One region of the Micromonospora sp. BQ11 genome, then DNA from elsewhere that is predicted to be linked to it. Evidence: riboswitches for the same ligand, from Rfam matches in the RefSeq annotation. Region 1 holds a riboswitch; each other region holds the start of a gene.

Region 1 (5,997 bases):
CCGGCGCGGTCGACGTCCGCCCGCGACCGCCGGCCGGCACTGTCCACGTCGACGCCTGCCCGCGCGCCGTTCACCGTGCGACTCGGCGGTGCGCCACCGATGTCGACGGCGGAAGCGGGCTGCGTGCCGGGCGCCGGTCCGGCGGCTCGGCGTACCGCGGGGGTGTCGCCCGGATCGGCCGGCGGGGTGAGGGCCGCCGGCGGTCGGACCACGGCGGTGGCCCGGGCGGGGTCCTCCGACCCGCGGACCGTGCCCCCCTCGGTGGGCGGGCCGTCGGCGTGCGGCTGCGGTGACCGTTCGCGGGCACGGTGCAGGACGGCCCGTACCCGGGCGATCAGCTCCGCGGTGGCGAAGGGCTTGATCACGTAGTCGTCGGCGCCCAGGTCCAGGCCCGCGATGCTGGCGTCGCCGCCGGCGCGGGCGGAGAGCACCACGATCGGCAGGGTCCGGGTCGACGGCTCGTCGCGCAGCCGGCGGACCAGCTCGAAGCCGTCGACGTCGGGCATCATCACGTCGGTCAGAACCAGGTCCGGCGGGTCCCGGTGGATGGCGGCGAGGGCGGCCTGCCCGTCGCCGACGGTCTCCACCTGCCAGCCCTGGCCGGTGAGCAGGCGGACCAGGTACGCGCGCATGTCGGCGTTGTCGTCGGCGACCAGGATCCGTGCCCCGCGCGCCGCGTACGCGGAAGCAGCCGCCGACGCGGACGCCGCGTCGGTCAACCAGCCGGTCGCCTCCTGGACGGCGGCTCGGGCGGTCAGACCCCGGTCCGGAACGTCGGTCGCCGGCGGCGCGTCCCGGCCGACCGTCGCCCAGGGCAGCGCCACGGTGAACGTGGCCCCCGTCCCCACGCGGCTCTCCACCCGTACGTCCCCGCCCTCCAGGCGGGCCAGTTCCCGGACCAGGGCCAGGCCGATGCCGGTGCCCTCGTGACTGCGGGAGCGGGCGCCCTGCACCCGGTGGAACCGCTCGAACAGGCGGGGCAGATCCTCCGGGGCGATGCCGATGCCGGTGTCGGCGACGATCAGCCGCACCTCCTCGTCATCGGCCTCCACGGCGACCCGGATCGCGCCGACGAACGTGTACTTCAGGGCGTTGGACAGCAGGTTCGTGACGATGCGTTCCCAGCCGACCGGATCGACGCCGACCGGGCGGGGCAGCGGCGGGCAGACCACCTCCAGCCGCAGACCGGCCCGCTCGATGGCGGCCCGGAAGACGCTGGCCAACTCGGCGGTGAGGCCCGCCAGGTCGATCTCGCGGGCGTCGCTGCGCGCCTGGCCGGCCTCCAGGCTGGAAAACGTGAGCAGGCTGTTGACCAACGTCAACAGCCGCGTGGCGTTGCGCCACGCCGTGTCCACCCGCTCCCGCTGGGTGGCCGGCAGCGGATGCTCCGGATCGTTGAGGGCGTCGGCCAGCGGACCGAGCATGAGGGTCAGCGGGGTACGGAACTCGTGGCTGACGTTGGTGAAGAAGCTCGTCTTCACGCGGTCCAGCTCGGCCAGCGCCTCGGCGCGCCGCCGCTCCTCCTCGTACGCGGACGCGTTGCGGACCGCGACCGCCACCTGCTGCGCGAGCAGGTGGAAGAAGGACCGGTACGCCTCGTCCAGTCCCCGGCTCGGGCTGACCCCGACGAGCAGCACCCCCAGCGGTTGGTCCGCCTCGGCGGACGGCAGGGGAAGAGCCAGCGCCGAAGCGACCGGGTCCTCCCACGGGCCGCCGGTCAGGGCGAGTCGGTCGCCGACACCGGTGACCTCGGTGACCGTGCCCGCCGCGCCTTCCCCCAGGCCCCAGTCCCGCCCGTCGCCAGCCGGCACGCTCTCCGGAAGCGCCGCGGCCACCAGGTCACCGCCGACGCACGCCGCCCGCCGGAGCAGGCTGCCGTCGCGCAGGTAGATCGCGGCGAACGGGACGTCCAGCGGGTACCCGCCGATGGCCCGGGCCAGCCGGTGGCAGGTGCCGGCCACGTCCACGGTGCGCCCGTCCCCGCCGACCGTCAGGTCCCGCAGCAGCCGCAGCCGGCGCTCGCCGACCACCTGCTCGGTCACCTCGCTGCACACGGTGAGCACCCCGACCGTACGGCCATCGTCGTCGCGGGCCGGCGCGTGCGAGACGCTGAAGTACGCCTCCTCGCGGTAGCCGGAGCGGTCGAGCAGCAGCTGGAGGGCCGGCACCCAGCTGGCCACCCCGGTCGCCATCGCGTCGTGGATGAGCGGGGCCAGCACGTCCCAACCCTCGGCCAGGGTGACCCGCACGTCGTCGCCGAGCGCGCCGGGGTGCTTGTCCCCGATCAGTGCCGAGTAGGCGTCGTTGTAGAGCTGGGTGAACTCCGGCCCCCACAGCAGCAGCATGGGGTAGCGGGACGACAGCACCATCCGCACGGCGGCGCGCAGGCTCTGCGGCCAGCCCTCGACCGCGCCGAGGGGCGTCAGGGACCAGTCGAGCCGGGCCATCAGCCGCCCGGTGTCCCCACCACCGACGAAGAGGTCACCCACCCGTTGCGTCACCCTCGACCGAGTCCCATCGCAGCCCCGTTCCGGGGCCGACCACCCCTTGCTGGCGTTAGCTGCCCCATCCTGGCACCTGCGGACGCTCGCGCATCCGTCGCCACCCCGGAGGTGATCTGTACCCCCGGGCATCCGCATCCACACCTGTGGCCCCGCCACAGGTGGCGGCCAAGGGGGGCGGGCGATCACAGGTACGGGTGGGGCGCAAGTTGGCGGCTCGTGCTCCCGTGCGTGGCGGTGAGGAAGTTCACGAGAAGTGGGCAATCGGCGCGAAGCGCTCCTAACGTCGAGCGGGTTCGCGACGCGAACTCCACGGTCGGTAACGCCTAATCCTGCCGCCGGCCGTCGGTACCCGTCACCAGGCATGGAGCGGGGGACCCACACGTTCCTCGGTGCACGTCACCTCGGGGTGAAGCCGCCTCGGCGGCCGGGCTCCTCGGCCCGAACCCGACAGCTGACCTCGCAGGCGTGGAGGACACATCGATGACATCTGACTACCAGCCCCGGCACCGTCGCACCGCCCGTCGTACCGCTCTCGGCACGCTCGCCGTCGGCGCCGTGACCGGCGCGGTGGCGATCTTCGGCCCGGCCGCACCGGCGCAGGCCGCGAGCGTCAACTGGGACGCGATCGCCGAGTGCGAGTCCAGCGGCAACTGGAGCATCAACACCGGCAACGGCTACTACGGCGGCCTCCAGTTCGCCCAGGGCACCTGGGAGGGCTACGGCGGCCTGAAGTACGCCAAGCGGGCCGACCTGGCCAGCCGCGGCGAGCAGATCGCGGTCGCCGAGCGGGTGCTCGACGGCCAGGGCATCGGCGCGTGGCCGACCTGCGGCAAGCGGGGCGGCTCCACCAAGGCGTACACGCCGAAGAAGGCCGAGCGGTCCTCGGAGTCGGGCACGACGAAGCGCGACTCCGGCACGACGAAGCGCGACTCGGGCAACGACCGCTCGACGCGGAACACCACACCGTCGAGCAGCGGCGAGAGCCACGTGGTCGAGCCGGGCGACACCCTCGCCAAGATCGCCACCTCGCACGACGTCGACGGCGGCTGGCGGGCGCTGTACGAGCGCAACGAGCGCGTCGTCGGCGACGACCCCGGGCTGATCTTCCCGGGTCAGCGGCTCAGCCTCTGACGCGTACCCTCCTCGACGACGCCCGGCCGGCACCACCGGCCGGGCGTCGTCGCATCGCCGTCCGCGACGGCTCGTATCCTTTCCGCGAACCTTCTCGTGGTCGTCGAGCATGAAAGGACACGGTGTGAGCAACCGGGCCGAGACGTTGGAGTTCCAGGCCGAGGCACGTCAGCTGCTCCAGCTGATGGTCCACTCGATCTACTCGAACAAGGACGTCTTCCTGCGCGAGCTGATCTCGAACGCCTCCGACGCCTTGGACAAGGTGCGGCTGGCGTCCCTGGTGGACAAGGACCTCGACGTCGACACCACCGACCTGCACATCGCCATCGAGGTGGACCGGGACGCGCGGACCCTCACCGTCCGGGACAACGGCATCGGGATGTCGCGGGACGAGGTGGTCCAGGTGATCGGCACGATCGCCAAGTCGGGCACCGCGGAGCTGCTGCGGACGCTGCGCGAGTCCTCCGACGCGGGTACGTCGCAGGAGCTGATCGGTCAGTTCGGAGTCGGGTTCTACGCGGCGTTCATGGTGGCCGACCGGGTCGAGCTGGTCACCCGGCGGGCGGGGGAGAGCGGCGGTACCCGCTGGGAGTCGACCGGCGAGGGCACCTACACCGTCGAGGGCATCGAGGACGCGCCGCAGGGCACCTCGGTCACCCTGCACCTGAAACCGGTCGACACCGAGGACAACCTGCACGACTACACCGCCGAGTGGACCCTGCGGGAGATCGTCAAGCGGTACTCCGACTTCATCGCCTGGCCGATCCGGATGAGCGTGGAGCGCCCCGGCGCCGACGGCGACGCCCCGACCGTCGAGGTGCAGACCCTCAACTCGATGAAGGCGCTCTGGGCCCGGCCCCGCGACGAGGTCGACGAGGCCGAGTACCACGAGTTCTACCGGCACGTCAGCCACGACTGGGCCGACCCCCTCGAGGTCGTGCACATGCGGGGCGAGGGCACCTTCGAGTACGAGGCGCTGCTCTTCCTGCCGTCCCACGCGCCGCTGGACCTGTTCTCCCCGCAGGGCCGCCGAGGGGTGCAGCTCTACGTCAAGCGCGTCTTCATCATGGACGACTGCGAAGCGCTGATGCCGAACTACCTGCGCTTCGTCAAGGGCGTGGTCGACGCGCACGACCTGTCGCTGAACATCTCCCGGGAGATCCTCCAGCAGGACCGGCAGATCCAGGTCGTCCGCCGTCGGCTGGTGAAGAAGGTGCTCGCCACCGTCCGCGACCTGAAGACGAAGCAGCCGGAGAAGTACCGGACCTTCTGGACCGAGTTCGGCCCCGCCGTCAAGGAGGGCCTGATCGACGACACGGAGAACCGGGACGTCCTCCTGGAGATCCTGTCGGTCGCCTCGACCCACGACCCGGCCGAGCCCACCGACCTCGCCGGGTACGTCGGCCGGATGAAGGACGGCCAGACGGACATCTACTACGCCACCGGCGAGTCCCGGACGACCATCGAGAACTCGCCGCACATGGAGGCGTTCCGGGCCAAGGGCTACGAGGTGCTGCTGCTCACCGACCCGGTCGACGAGGTGTGGGTCGAGCGGGTCGGCCAGTACGACGGGAAGACGCTGCGGTCGATCGCCAAGGGTCAGGTGGACCTCGACACCGAGGAGGAGAAGGCCGAGGCGGAGGCCGAGCGGGAGCGGCAGCGCACCGAGTACGCCGACCTGCTCACCTGGATGGGCGGGGTCCTCGCCGACGCGGTCAAGGAGGTCCGGCTGTCGTCGCGGCTGACCACCTCCCCGGCCTGCGTCGTCGGCGACGCCCACGACATCACCCCGACGCTGGAGAAGATGTACCGGGCGATGGGGCACGAGGTGCCGTCGGTCAAGCGGATCCTCGAACTCAACCCGGGGCACCCGCTCGTCACCGGCCTGCGCAAGGCCCGCGAGCAGGGCGGCACCGAGGAGTCGCTGAAGGAGACCGCGGAGCTGCTGTACGGCATCGCGCTGCTCGCCGAGGGCGGGGAACTGGCCGACCCGTCCCGGTTCACCCGGATCCTCGCCGACCGGCTCGCCCGTACCCTCTAGACCCGCGCAGGGGGAGGCCGCCGCCCGGCGACCTCCCCCTGCCCGCCGGTCCGATGCCTACCAGAGCACGCCCGGCGCGGGGATCTCGGTCCCGGCGGCGAAGAAGTCGTGCCACTTCACTCCGCTGCCCAGGAACGACGAGCCGGTGGACCGGGCCACGAACGCGTCGGCCGCCGGGCCGCGCGTGAACACCACCAGGTCGTCGCGGCCGTCGCCGGTGACGTCCCCGGCGCCCGGAACCTCGCCGCCGTACGCGAACGAGTCGTGCCATTTCACCGCCGTGCCGACGAACGACGAGCCGGTGGAGAGGGCGACGTACAC
Region 2 (5,997 bases), on a different contig from region 1:
GGGCTCCCCTGTCGTCGCCATGTCGCCATCGTATGACCTGGCGTTCGGGTTTCGGGTCCCACCCCTGGTTGGAAGGACCACGAACGCCCGTTGTCAAACACATGAAGTGCATATCACGCATACCTTGACGCGCCTTGGCGTGCGTGTGACGGTGGAGGCGGCCCGTGTCCACCGACGGCCGGGGTCCGACCAGGTCCGTCTCGTGAGTACGAGGTGAGCGAATGAGTCGCGTCGAACCGCCCGGCGACCAGCCGATCCCGACAACCCCGCGGCAGGCGCTCGCGGAACTGAAGGCCGGCAACCGGCGCTTCGTGACCGGCGCGCCCCGCCATCCGAACCAGGACGCCGGTCACCGCGCGGCGGTCGCCGACGGGCAGCACCCGTTCGCGGTGGTCGTCGGCTGCTCCGACTCGCGGCTCGCCGCCGAGATCATCTTCGACCGGGGCCTCGGCGACCTCTTCGTGGTACGCACCGCCGGGCACACCCTCGGAGCCGAGGTGCTGGGCAGCGTCGAGTACGCGGTGGCCGTCCTGCGTACGCCGCTGGTGGTGGTGCTGGGGCACGACTCCTGCGGTGCGGTGCAGGCGGCGCGTACGGCGGTGTCGACCGGCACCCCACCCGCCGGGCACCTGCGTGCCGTGGTGGACGGCGTCGTGCCGAGCCTCCGGCGGGCGGAGGCCGTGGGCGTGTCCGACCTCGACGGGATCATCGACATCCACATCGCGCAGACCGTCGAGGCGATGCTGGCCAGCTCCGACGCGCTCGCCGCCGAGGTCGACGCCGGCCGCTGCGCGGTGGTCGGCATGTCGTACCGGCTCACCGCCGGCGAGGTCCGCACGGTGGCTGAAATGTCGGCGGACGGCCCACCGGCCGCGTCGGTCGACGTGCCGGCCGCCGCGACCGCCGCCTGACCGCTACGACGAGAGGGGCGCCCCCGACCGGGGGCGGCCCTCTCGTGCTGTCCGGTGGTCGTCAGAGCAGCGACACGTGGACGTGGTCGGTGTGGTTCGAGGGACCGCTGTACGACTTCCAGCCGGTCGCCGGGAACCAGATCTGCCGGTTCCAGATCACGTAGTAGATGCCGAGCCGGTCGGCGTTGCGGACCAGGAAGGCGGTCAGGTTGTTGCCGTACTTCCGGGTGTCGGTGTTGTGCCAGGGGCTGAAGCCGCTGTTCTGGAGCGACCAGTCGCAGGCGCGGCCCTTGGGATGCTCGTACGGCCCACCCGACCGGTGGCAGCCGACGAACCGGGTGAAGCCGGCCCGCTTGACCTCCTTGTACATGTGCAGCGTCCGGGGAGTGACGCAGCCGGAGGTGGTGGGGTCGTTCTCGCTGCACGACTCGGGCCGCCAGTCGCCGTCCCCCGTCCGGCCCGGTGCGATCTTCGCGACGGGTGAGGTGGCGTTGACCAGGCCGCCGGTCAGGCCGTTGCCGCCGACCAGGTCGAGGGCCTTCTCGGCCGCGACCCGGTCCCGGTTGAGGTCGTTGGTCAGGCGCTGCTGCGCCCGGACTTCGGTGTCGAGCGCCAGCTTCGCCTGTTCCACCCGGGCCTTGACCGCGTTGACCTCGGCGAGCTGCTTGGCGTTGACCATGTTCAGCTCGTCCAGGGCGCCCGCGCGCTGCACGAAGGAGTCGGGGGTCTGGGCCCCCAGCAGCATGGACACGGCGCCGATCCGCCCGGTCCGGTACGACTGGGCGGCGATCTCGTTGACCTGCGGCGCGAGCGCGTCCAGCTCGCGCTGGACCCGCTTGAACTCCTGCTGCAGCTCCAGCTGGCGCTTCTCCGACTTCCTCAGGGCCGCCTGGGCCTTCACGAACTCACGGTTCTTCGTCTCGATGACGTCGTTGAGCAACGTCGGCTGGGCGTCGTGGCCCGAGGGCTTCGGGGGTGTCGGTGCGGCGGACGCCGGGAGGGGCCCGGCGAACACGGCCAGCGCGGCGAGCACGGCCACCACAGGTGTCGACCAGCGGCGTAGGGGTGCCGTCACAATGTTCCCTTCCGTCGACCGCCGACCGGGTTAGCTGACGGGTTCGGGACGGAAGTGGCCCCTACCGCGTGCGCGGATTCACCCCAGGTACCTGGGTCCCCGGTTCGCCTCGCGGCGATTGGGCGGCGGCACCGCAGGCGCCGCTGCGCGCCTTCGGCGGTGACCGGCAGCGAGGTTACCCGACAGTCGTCCTGGGGATCTACGTCCGGAAGCCGACTAAACGAGCTATTTCGAAGCCAAAGCCGATGACCAGTGACGCGACTATCAGGCGGGTGGGTCCGCGTGATCACGCTACGCAGTTTCACCATGCGGTGTCCGTGCTCCTTCCTCGGTCGGGCCACCTGCCGGGGGTGGCGGGCGCGGTGTCCGTCGCGCGGGGGGCGCTGAGCGCCTCCAGCGCCTCCGCCCGTACCGCCGCGCGGGGGATCGGCGGTTCGGCGGGTGCGTCGCCGGCGGTGGCCGTACCGCCCCGTCGGCCGGCCGTGGTGACCACGGCCGCCAGCGCGGTGGTGAGCGGCACCGCGGCGATCAGGCCCAGGGTGGCGACCGCGCTCCGGACGATCTCCTGGGCCAGGAACTCGCTGGTGAGGATCTGGGTCACCGCCCGCGAGTCGGCGGTGAGCAGGAGCAGCACGGGCAGGGAGGCGCCCGCGTACGCCAGCACGATCGTGTTCACCGTGGAGGCGATGTGTGCGCGGCCGACCCGGGTCGCCGCCCGGTAGAGCTGCAACCGGCTCAGCCCGGGGTTGGCGTGCGCCAATTCGGTGACGGTGGCGGCCTGGGTGACCGTGACGTCGTCGAGCACGCCGAGCGAGCCGATGATGATGCCGGCCAGCAGCAGCCCGTGCAGGTCGACGTCGGCCTGGTACATCGACAGCGTCGTGGCGTCCTCGCTGCCGTACCCGGTCAGGTGGGCGGCCGCGGTGGCGAGGGTGCCGAGAACGCCGGTCAGCACCAGGCTGCCGAGTGTCCCGAGCACCGCCACGGACGTCTGCGCGGTCACCCCGTGGGTCAGATAGAGCACCACGAACATGATCAACGCGGCGCCGACGACCGCGACCAGCAGCGGCGACTGCCCGGCGCTGATCCCGGGCAGCACGAAGGTGAGCAGGATGGCGAAGCTCGCCGCGAGGCCGGCGAGCGCGGCCAGCCCGCGCCACCGCCCGAACGCGACGATGGCGGCGGCGAAGAGGGCCACGAGCCAGACCAACGGTGCGCCGCGCTGATGCTCCGCGATGTTGTAGGCGCTGGCCGTCGGGTCGGCCGGGTCGATCAGCTCCACCAGGATGATCTCGTCGCCCGCCTCGACGGTCGGTGCGCCCGGCCCGGCCGGGATCGGCGTCTCGACCTGCTGCCCGGCGTCCGGCCCCTCGTCGACGCGCACGGTCACCCGGCCGCACGGTCCGTCCGCGGCGCCCGGCGACCCCTCCGGGGTGTCGGGTCGCGGCGGGCAGGCTTCGCTGACGACTCTCGTCACGGTGCCGTGGTAGCGGGGTGGCTCGGTGCCCTGGTCCGTCTCGGGGGCGTTGCGGGGCCAGAGCACCAGGGCGGCGACCAGGGTGGCGACGAAGAGGGGGACCACCGTCGCGACGAGGATCCGCCGCACCCCGGGTGGGGTGGACGGAGCGGGACGGGTGTGGTCGGCGCCCATTGCGTGTCTCCCAACGAATCCTCAGACGGGTACGTGCCGGCGAGCCGGTCGGTTCAGAGTTCCGTGAGCCGGAGAGCCATCGGCCGAATGGTAGCCACCGCCACCTCCCGACACCGGTCGCAAGGCCCGGTGTCGGCCGTCGCACGTAAGGAAGGGCCCCCCGTTAACGCCTGCGGTAGAGGAAGGGCCCCCGCTTAACACCGGCCCCCGTCGGCCGGTCGGCACGCTAGCGTGGGCGTGTGCGGACGACGGCAACCGTGACGGCCGGGCGGTGGACCTGGCGGCTCCCGAAAGGTGCAACCGTGAACCCTCGTACCATCGCGCGCCGTGCCGTCCTGGCCGGCGTCACCGTCACCGCCGCCGTCGTGCTGACCGCCTGCGGCGGCGCTGACCACTCGTCCGGCGGGAACCACGGCATGCCCGCCGCCCCCTCGTCGGGCGCGAGCGCGGCGACCGTCGACGACGCGGACGTCATGTTCGCCCAGATGATGATTCCGCACCACCGGCAGGCCGTGGAGATGGCCGACCTGGCCACCGCCCGGGCCGGCGACCCGGAGGTCAAGCGGCTCGCCGGGCAGATCAAAGGTGCGCAGGGGCCGGAGATCGCCACCATGAGCGGCTGGCTGGCCGAGTGGGGTCGGCCGGTGCCGTCGCCCGGGGCCGAGATGCCGCACATGGGCCACGGCATGCCCGGGATGATGTCCGAGGCTGACATGTCGGGGCTGGCGGCCGCATCCGGCCGCGAGTTCGACCGACAGTTCCTGACCATGATGATCGCCCACCACGATGGGGCGGTGACGATGGCCCAGACCGAGCTGTCCGAGGGCGCCGACGCGCGCGCCAAGGACCTCGCGCAGCAGATCATCACGTCCCAGCAGGCGGAGATCGCCACGATGCGCAAGATCCTCGACCGGCTCTGAGCGGAACCGGCCCGCCGGGCGGCACCAGCCCTCGCCGGCCGCCGCCCTCGGGGCCGTGCAGCTTCGGGGAAAGTGCGTCCATCCCGCGTCGGATGGCCACACTTTCCGCGAAGTTGCGAGCGGGGAGCGGGGAGCGGGGAGGGTCAGCCGCGCTTCATGAGGCGGCCGACGGCGGCCATCATCTCGGTGGCCATCTCGTCGGCCCGGCCCTCCGCTGCGCCCTCGTGCATGCAGTGCCGGGCGTGCCCGTCGAGCAGGCCGAGGGCGACCTTGTCGAGGGCGGCCTGGATCGCCGAGATCTGGGTGAGGACGTCGATGCAGTAGCGGTCCTCGTCCACCATCTTCTCGATCCCGCGGACCTGACCCTCCACCCGGCGCAGCCGTGCGAGCAGCTGGTCCTTCGTCGCGGTGTAGCCCCGGACCGGGGCGGGCGTCGGTGTGGTCATGGCGACGAGTCTACCGTACCCCTCGGGGGTATGGTACGTTCTCGGTGTTGATACCCCTGAGGGGTATGATGGGCAGCGGCGAGAGGAGACTTCCGATGGTCACCAGCACGTACCAGGTCACGGGCATGACCTGCGGGCACTGTGTCAACGCGGTCAGCAGCGAGGTGGGCGCCATCCCCGGCGTCACCGACGTCCAGGTCGAACTGGCCACCGGCCAGGTCACCGTCACGAGTGAAGCCCCGTTGGACACCGACACCGTGCGCGCCGCCGTCGACGAGGCCGGGTACGACCTCGCCGGTGCGTGACGGGTCCATCCGACCCGGAGAAACCGAGGTAGCACGATGAACACGGCGATCAAGCTGAGCGGCTTCGCTCTCGGTCTCGCGGCGGTGTTCGGCACGGCGTACGGGGTCGGTCAGGTCGCCGGCCCCGTCGCCCCCGCCGCCGAAGCCGACCACGACGGCGACAGCGGTCATGGCGACGACAGCCACGGCGACAGCGGCGGTGCGGCGGACGACGCTCACCTGCCGGGCGGGTTGCTCGTCTCCGACCGCGGCTACACCTTCGAGCCGGTGGGCGCCCCGAGCGGGGAGTTCGCCTTCCGGGTCACCGGCCCCGACGGGCGGCCGGTGACCGCGTACGACGTCGCGCACGACAAGCGCATGCACCTGATCGTGGCCCGCCGGGACCTGTCCGGCTTCCGCCACGTGCACCCCGAGATGGCTCCCGACGGCACCTGGCGCGTCGACTCCCCCCTGGCCGGGCCGGGGGTGTGGCGGGCGTTCGCCGACTTCACCCCGACCGGCGGGGAGGCGTTGACCCTGGGCGCCGACGTGACCGTCCCCGGGGCGCTGGTCGAGCGGCCACTGCCCGCCCCGGCCACCAGCACCACGGTCGACGGCTACACCGTCACCCTGAGCGGCGCGCTCCAGCCCGGCCGCACCTCCGAGCTGACCCTCGCGGTGAGCCGGAACGGCGCGCCGGTCACCGACCT
Region 3 (5,997 bases), on a different contig from region 1:
CCGCTGGGTCGACGAGGCCGTGGCCCGGGGCAACACGCTGCGCCGGCCGGGCTGCGTGCACCGGGTCGGCTCACCGCTGCGCTGGCTGGCCGTCGAACGGGCCGCCGGCAGTCGCATCCTCGGCGTCGAACTGGCCGACGAGGCGATCCGGCTCGGTGACCTGCCCGCCGCCCGGGGGCGGACCGTGGTCGTCCTCGGGCACGAGCAGGGCGGCATCCCGCCGGAGGCGCTCGACAGCCTGGACGCGGCCGTGGAGATCCCCATGGTCGGGGCCGGCCACAGCCTCAACGTGGCCGTCGCCGGCTCGCTCGTCCTCTACAAACTGGCCGGCCTCCTCTGACCCGCGCCGCTCTGCCGGTCGGGGCGGCGCGGGGTTGTGCCGCGCGGGGTTGCGCAGCGCCCGCCGGGGTTGATCCACTCGCCTTCCGTGAAGTCGGGGTGTCCCGGTGGCAGAGATGCCCCGACTTCAATGAAGTCGTGGGGCGTGGGCGTGGGCGGCGCAGGGCGCGGAGGCGCGGGCGTGAGGGCGCGGGGCGGGTCAGGCCACGCCGGCGGGGCGGAACTGGACGCTGACCCGGGGGCCGACCGGGCGGGCGGTCTTCGGGATGGCGTGTTCCCAGGTGCGCTGGCAGGACCCGCCCATCACGACGAGGTCGCCGTGCCCGAGGGGGAACCGCAGGCTCGGGGCGCCGCCGCCGCGCGGGCGCAGCAGGAGTGGGCGGGGAGAGCCGAAGGAGACGATGGCGACCATCGTGTCCGTGTGCGCCGAGCGGCCCTGGGTGTCGCCGTGCCAGGCGACGCTGTCGCGGCCGGTGCGGTAGAGGCACATGCCGGCGGTGACGAAGGGCTCGCCCAACTCCTCGGCGTAGTGCCGGGTGAGCGTGTCGCGGGCCGTGGTCAAGACGGGGTGGGGCAGCGACCGGCCGGCGCCGTACCAGCAGAGCAGTCGGGGGACGTCGACGTCCGAGTCGTACATCCGGCGGCGCTCGGCACGCCATGGCACGTCGCCCAGGAGGACGTCGAGGACGTGGTCGGAGCCGCGGACCCAGCCGGGCAGGTGGTCGACCCAGGCGCCTCGGCCGAGCTGGTGCCGGGTGACGTGACCGGTGAGCGGCCCCAGGGCGGGGCCCTCCTCGGCGAGATCCAGCATCGAGGGCTGGTACGCGACGTCCGCCACGCCCCGATCGTACCCCACCGTCGAACACCCGTACGATAACGGCCCGCCGGGTAAGGTCGCGGTCGGCCTCCGGCCACGAGCCCCGACCCGCGGGCACGGCCGGTGACGCGAAGCGTGAAGGAGTTGCCGCCGTGCTGGTGTTCCCGACGACCGTGGGCCGGTCCGCGTGACGGCGGCACCCGTCGCCGACCAGGTCGCGTCCGGCGGCACCCGCGCCTCCGGCGGGGCGGGTCGCCTGCCGTCGCTGACCGGGTTGCGGTGGATCGCCGCGATGCTCGTGTTCGGTTTCCACGCCGGCACGATGGGGATCGTGGCGGAGCCGGCCTACAAGGCGGTCGTCGACCGGCTGTTCACCCTGGGCCTGTCGGGTGTGCAGTTCTTCTTCATCCTCAGTGGATTCGTGCTGGTGTGGTCGGCCCGACCGGGCGAGGCGAAGCGGACGTTCCTGCGTCGCCGGCTGGCCAAGATCTACCCGAACCACCTGGTGATGTTCGCGGTGGTGCTCCTGGTCGGGTACGCGATGGCCGACCCGGTGAACCCCCGCGCCGTGGTGGAGAACCTCCTGCTCGTCCAGGCGTGGGATCCCACGCCGGGCATCTTCTACAGCGTCAACAACGTGAGCTGGTCGCTCTCCTGCGAGCTGTTCTTCTACGCGTGCCTGCCGTTCGCCCTGCCGCTGATCCAACGGACGCGTCCGGGTGTGCTGTGGGCGGTGGTCGTCGCCGTACCGCTGCTGATCGTCGCGCTCTGGCCGGCGCAGCAGCTGGTGCCGGAGGAGAGCCGCTGGTGGTTCACGCAGGTCTTCCCGCCGGTGCGGTCGCTGGAGTTCTGGATGGGCGTGGCCGCCGCCGAGCTGATGCGACGCGGCCGGTGGCGGGGGCCGGGGCTGGGCGTGGCCACCGTCGTCTTCGTGGCCACCTGGTTCGTCGCGGGGGAGTGGATCCGCGCCGAGCTGTGGGCGGGACTGCTGTCGGTCGCGTACATCCTGGTCATCACCGCCGCCGCGGACGCGGACGTCCGCGGTCGGCGGACGCCGTGGCGCAGCCGGCCCATGGTGTGGCTCGGTGAGGTGTCGTTCGCCTTCTACCTGGTGCACGTCTTCGTCATGGTCACCGTGCTGCGCCTCACCGGTCACCATGGTGTCGGCCTGACCGGGTGGTGGGGCCCGGCGGTGGTGGTGGGCTTCGGACTGGTCAACCTGGTCCTCGCCGGGCTGCTGCACCGCTTCGTGGAGACGCCGATGACGCGCCTGCTCGGGCCGCGCCGCCGCGCGGCGCCCGCGCCCGCGGGGGACCGGGAGGACGGTGCCGTGCCGGGTCCGTCGGCGGCGCCGACGCCGGCGCGGTCCGTCCCGTCGGCCCGGGCCGGGGACGAGGAGACGCCCCGGGTGTACGCGCATCACGGCGACCGCCTCTAGCGGTGTCCACCCTGGTGGATCGCGGGTGAAGGATGGGCGTCGACACGCCCGCCGGCAGTGCGGACCGACGGGGTCGGGGGTAGCGTGACGTCGTGCTTCCGGTCGCGCTCACCTGTCCGTTGTGGTGGGTGACGCGCTGGGCGTCTCGGCTGGTGGCCGGCCTCGCCCTGACCGGCGGCCTCACCCTGGGCGTCGCCGCGCCCGCCCTCGCGACGGCACCTGTCATGGCCGCCTCGGCCGTCGCCCCCGCCGCCTCGGGCGCGCTGCCCGGCCCGACGGTCGACGTCGCGCCGGACGCGCGCGCCGCCTCGACCACCATCACGGCGCTCGCCGGGGCGCCGGGCGACGGCGCGTCGTGGCTCCGGCCGGCGGCATCGCCGGTCGCCGCCGAGGCAGCCGCGTCCGCCGACCGGGTCGTGCCGGACACCGTCCTGCGAGCGCCCGTCGGCCGGGTCCCGGCCGCCCTCGGGTCCCGCGCCCCGCCGGTGGCCTGACCCGTCCGGGCGTACGCCCGCACCGCCTTCCCGAAGCTCCCCACCGCGCGTCCCGAGCCCCCGGCGTCCCCGCACCCGGGTGAGCCCGCACGGCGCACCCGACGTCGCTTTCGCTTCCCGAGTGAGGTTGCCGGCCATGGCCATCGTCCTGAACGAGTTCCTCCTCGACGTGCCCCGCGCCACCGTCATCTGGTCGGTGCTGCTCGTTCTCGCCCTGACCGTGCTCACCGTGCTCGTCGCCCGTCCCGAGCGCGAACGGCCCACCGACGACCCGCCCGCACCGCCCGTCGAGGACCTGGCGGACCTGCGCCGGTACGCGGACGAGGTGGCGGTGGCCGCGGCGGGGGCCGCGCAGACCGCCCGACGGCGCCGCCAGGCGTGGCTGACCGCGCAGGAGGAGGTGGACCGCACCTGGGCGGCGTACGACGAGGCGGAGACCGCCGCCCGCCGGTTCGTCGGCACCAGGGCGTTGCCCAGCCCCCGTACGCCCCGCACCCCGACCGAGTACGCGACCCGGGAGCGCTGGCTGCACCAGACCGCGATGGCCGCCCACTGGCGCGGTGACCTGTCCGCCCGCCAGCTCAGTGACGTCTTCGGCCGCCGGCACGGCTGGAACCCGCGTCGGCACCCGGTGGAGCAGGAGGTGGTGCTGGCCCGGGCGGTACGGGACGGGAAGCTCGCCGCGTACCGGGCCGCCGCCGAGCGGGAACAGGCCGCGTGGCGCAACGCCGAGGTGGCCGCGGAGGCGGCGCGGGCCCTCGCCGCCGAGGCGTACGCGGCGGCGGCCCGGCTGCGTCCGGGTCGGGTTCCGACCGCCCGGGAGGCGGCGGCGGTCCCACGCCGGGTGGCTGCCGCCCGGTGGCGGCCGGCCCGGGTGGGCTGAGTACCGGCCTGTCCGCCCCGCTTTCGGGCGGTACTGCTCCGTTAATTCCGTGAGCCCGGTCACATGATTGCGGAAAGGGGCACCCGCCGCACCGTGGTCGATTGCTCCCGATGGTTCGGGCACCATCATCCAGGTGTGTCCCGATGTCCTCCCCGAGGGCGTTTCTGCGATCGCCGTCCCATTGAATACCGTCAGTGGTTAACTGCCTGCAAAATTGCTGCCGCGGGCCAGGTTTACGCAGGTGGGAGCGGGTTGGCAGGCCGATGGCCGGCCAGTAGTGTCGCCTCGTCCGGTGCGGTACCCGATCGCAAGGAGCGACGCCGCGCCGACCCGCTCAATCGTGATGATCACGAACCGGGGACCCAGTGCACGTTGGGGTGAATCCGCAGGCCCACGGCCCGCGGTAGGGCGTACTTCCCGCCCGAATCCGTCAGCTAACCCGGTAGGCGGCACCGGAAGGAGTTGCACTCGTGCAGCACGCACCCACCCCCTGGTTGTTCCGCCGTCTCCACGGCGCCGCGGTACCCGTGCTCGCTCGGCCGGTGGCCGCGAGCTGACCCACCGCGCTGCCCGGTAGTCCGGGCGCTCTCCCCAGTAGTGGTCCACCACCGCGCCGACGTCGTCCGCGCGGAGGGCCCGTCGCTGTCCCGCGCGGCGGGGACCCGGTGTGCCGCTCGCCCCCCGAGACCGTGGAGGAACATGTGAAGCACCACCTCAAGCGACAGCTCCGTCGACTGGCCGCCGAGCGCCCGTACCAGGTGGCCGCCGCGTCGGCCGCCGCGCTCGTCCTCGCCTCCGGCGGTCCCCTGATCACCGGCGGCGACGACGCCCCGGCCGCCGCACGGACCCCGGCCGGCGTGGCGGAGCTGCGCGGCGACACCACCGTCGCGTCGCGCGGCGAGGCCCGCGCCGCCGCGGCCCCGTCCAGCGCCACCCCGTCCGGCGCCGCCCCCGCGTCGCCGCGCGCCGCCACCAGCACCGCCGCCGCGGACCCGGACCTGACCCGCAGGCCGGAGCCGCCCAAGGCGCCGAAGCGCAAGATCCTGGAGTACGACTACCAGGCGCAGACCACCTTCTTCAACTGCGGTCCGGCCGCGGTCCGGAACGCCCTGAGCGCCGCCGGCATCGCCCGCAGCCAGGACCAGCTCGCCGGCCCGCTCGGCACCGACCAGTTCGGCACCGACTCGGTCGAGGACACCACCCGCGTCCTCAACGCCGTGGTCAAGGGCGACCCGTACCGCAGCCGGATGATCCCGGGCGGCGCGGCCACCCCGGCGCAGATGGACCGGCTCCAGGCCGACGTGGTCGCCGCCGTCACCGACGGCCGTGGCGTCGTGGTCAACGTGGCGGGCACCGCCACGGACACCGAGGGCGGCTGGCACTCGTTCCCCGGCGGCCACTACATCGCGGTGGTGGGCTACTCCGACGACGGGCGTCTGGTGCGGATCGCCGACTCCGCCGATCCGGCCGTCCCCGCGTACTGGATGACCACCATCGACCTGGCGAACTGGGCCGCCACCCGCGGCTACTCCGCCTGACCGACACGCTCCGCGACGGGCGTCGACCTCCGCAGGAGGGGTCGGCGCCCGTTGTCGTACCCGCGTCGCGGCTCTCGCCCGGCGGGTCCGGCCGGTGGCAGACTGCGCGCATGGTCGATGACTCGGGTGACCGGGACGGGCGCCCCGTCCTGCTGCTGCTGCACGGCATGGGCGCGACGGGGGAGGTGTGGCTGCCGTCGGCGCCGCTGCTGGAGCGCCGGTGGGCGGGGCGCTGGCTGGCGCCGGACCTCGCCGGGCACGGCTGGTCACCGCCGCTGCCGGCGTACTCGTTCGCCGGGCTGGCCGACCGGCTCGCCGGGAGTCTCGCCCCGACCGACCGGCTCGTGGTGCTGGGGCACTCGCTCGGCGGCGTGGTCGGCCTGGCGCTGGCCGCGCGTACGGCCGGACTGCCGGTGGACGCGGTCGTCGGGCTGGGCATCAAGGCGGTCTGGTCGCCCGGGGAGCTGGCGAAGGCCGGTGACCTGGCG

What was found. Region 1 has a riboswitch for cyclic di-AMP ahead of ACTMSW_RS29950 (transglycosylase family protein). Riboswitches for the same ligand answer to the same signal wherever they lie in the genome.
Region 2: it holds a riboswitch for cyclic di-AMP, as region 1 does, so the genes downstream of both, ACTMSW_RS16720 (coiled-coil domain-containing protein) here and ACTMSW_RS29950 (transglycosylase family protein) in region 1, are expected to answer to the same signal.
Region 3: it holds a riboswitch for cyclic di-AMP, as region 1 does, so the genes downstream of both, ACTMSW_RS27500 (C39 family peptidase) here and ACTMSW_RS29950 (transglycosylase family protein) in region 1, are expected to answer to the same signal.

Annotation. Positions count from the first base shown of each region.
Region 1 is NZ_JBQHDB010000020.1:87,846-93,842, reverse strand. Features, by position in the region: gene ACTMSW_RS29955 (ATP-binding protein) at 1-2,489, opposite strand, end outside; cyclic di-AMP (ydaO/yuaA leader) riboswitch at 2,815-2,985, shown strand; gene ACTMSW_RS29950 (transglycosylase family protein) at 2,985-3,635, shown strand; gene htpG (molecular chaperone HtpG) at 3,760-5,676, shown strand; gene ACTMSW_RS29940 (S8 family serine peptidase) at 5,734-5,997, opposite strand, start outside.
Region 2 is NZ_JBQHDB010000007.1:82,536-88,532, reverse strand. Features, by position in the region: gene ACTMSW_RS16730 (helix-turn-helix transcriptional regulator) at 1-21, opposite strand, end outside; gene ACTMSW_RS16725 (carbonic anhydrase) at 222-911, shown strand; gene ACTMSW_RS16720 (coiled-coil domain-containing protein) at 973-1,986, opposite strand; cyclic di-AMP (ydaO/yuaA leader) riboswitch at 1,991-2,121, opposite strand; gene ACTMSW_RS16715 (YibE/F family protein) at 2,288-3,637, opposite strand; gene ACTMSW_RS16710 (DUF305 domain-containing protein) at 3,940-4,557, shown strand; gene ACTMSW_RS16705 (metal-sensitive transcriptional regulator) at 4,701-5,003, opposite strand; gene ACTMSW_RS16700 (heavy-metal-associated domain-containing protein) at 5,099-5,308, shown strand; gene ACTMSW_RS16695 (hypothetical protein) at 5,345-5,997, shown strand, end outside.
Region 3 is NZ_JBQHDB010000017.1:11,604-17,600, forward strand. Features, by position in the region: gene ACTMSW_RS27475 (TrmH family RNA methyltransferase) at 1-340, shown strand, start outside; gene ACTMSW_RS27480 (alpha-ketoglutarate-dependent dioxygenase AlkB) at 539-1,150, opposite strand; gene ACTMSW_RS27485 (acyltransferase family protein) at 1,344-2,594, shown strand; gene ACTMSW_RS27490 (hypothetical protein) at 2,687-3,088, shown strand; gene ACTMSW_RS27495 (hypothetical protein) at 3,225-3,971, shown strand; cyclic di-AMP (ydaO/yuaA leader) riboswitch at 4,293-4,435, shown strand; gene ACTMSW_RS27500 (C39 family peptidase) at 4,661-5,509, shown strand; gene ACTMSW_RS27505 (alpha/beta fold hydrolase) at 5,620-5,997, shown strand, end outside.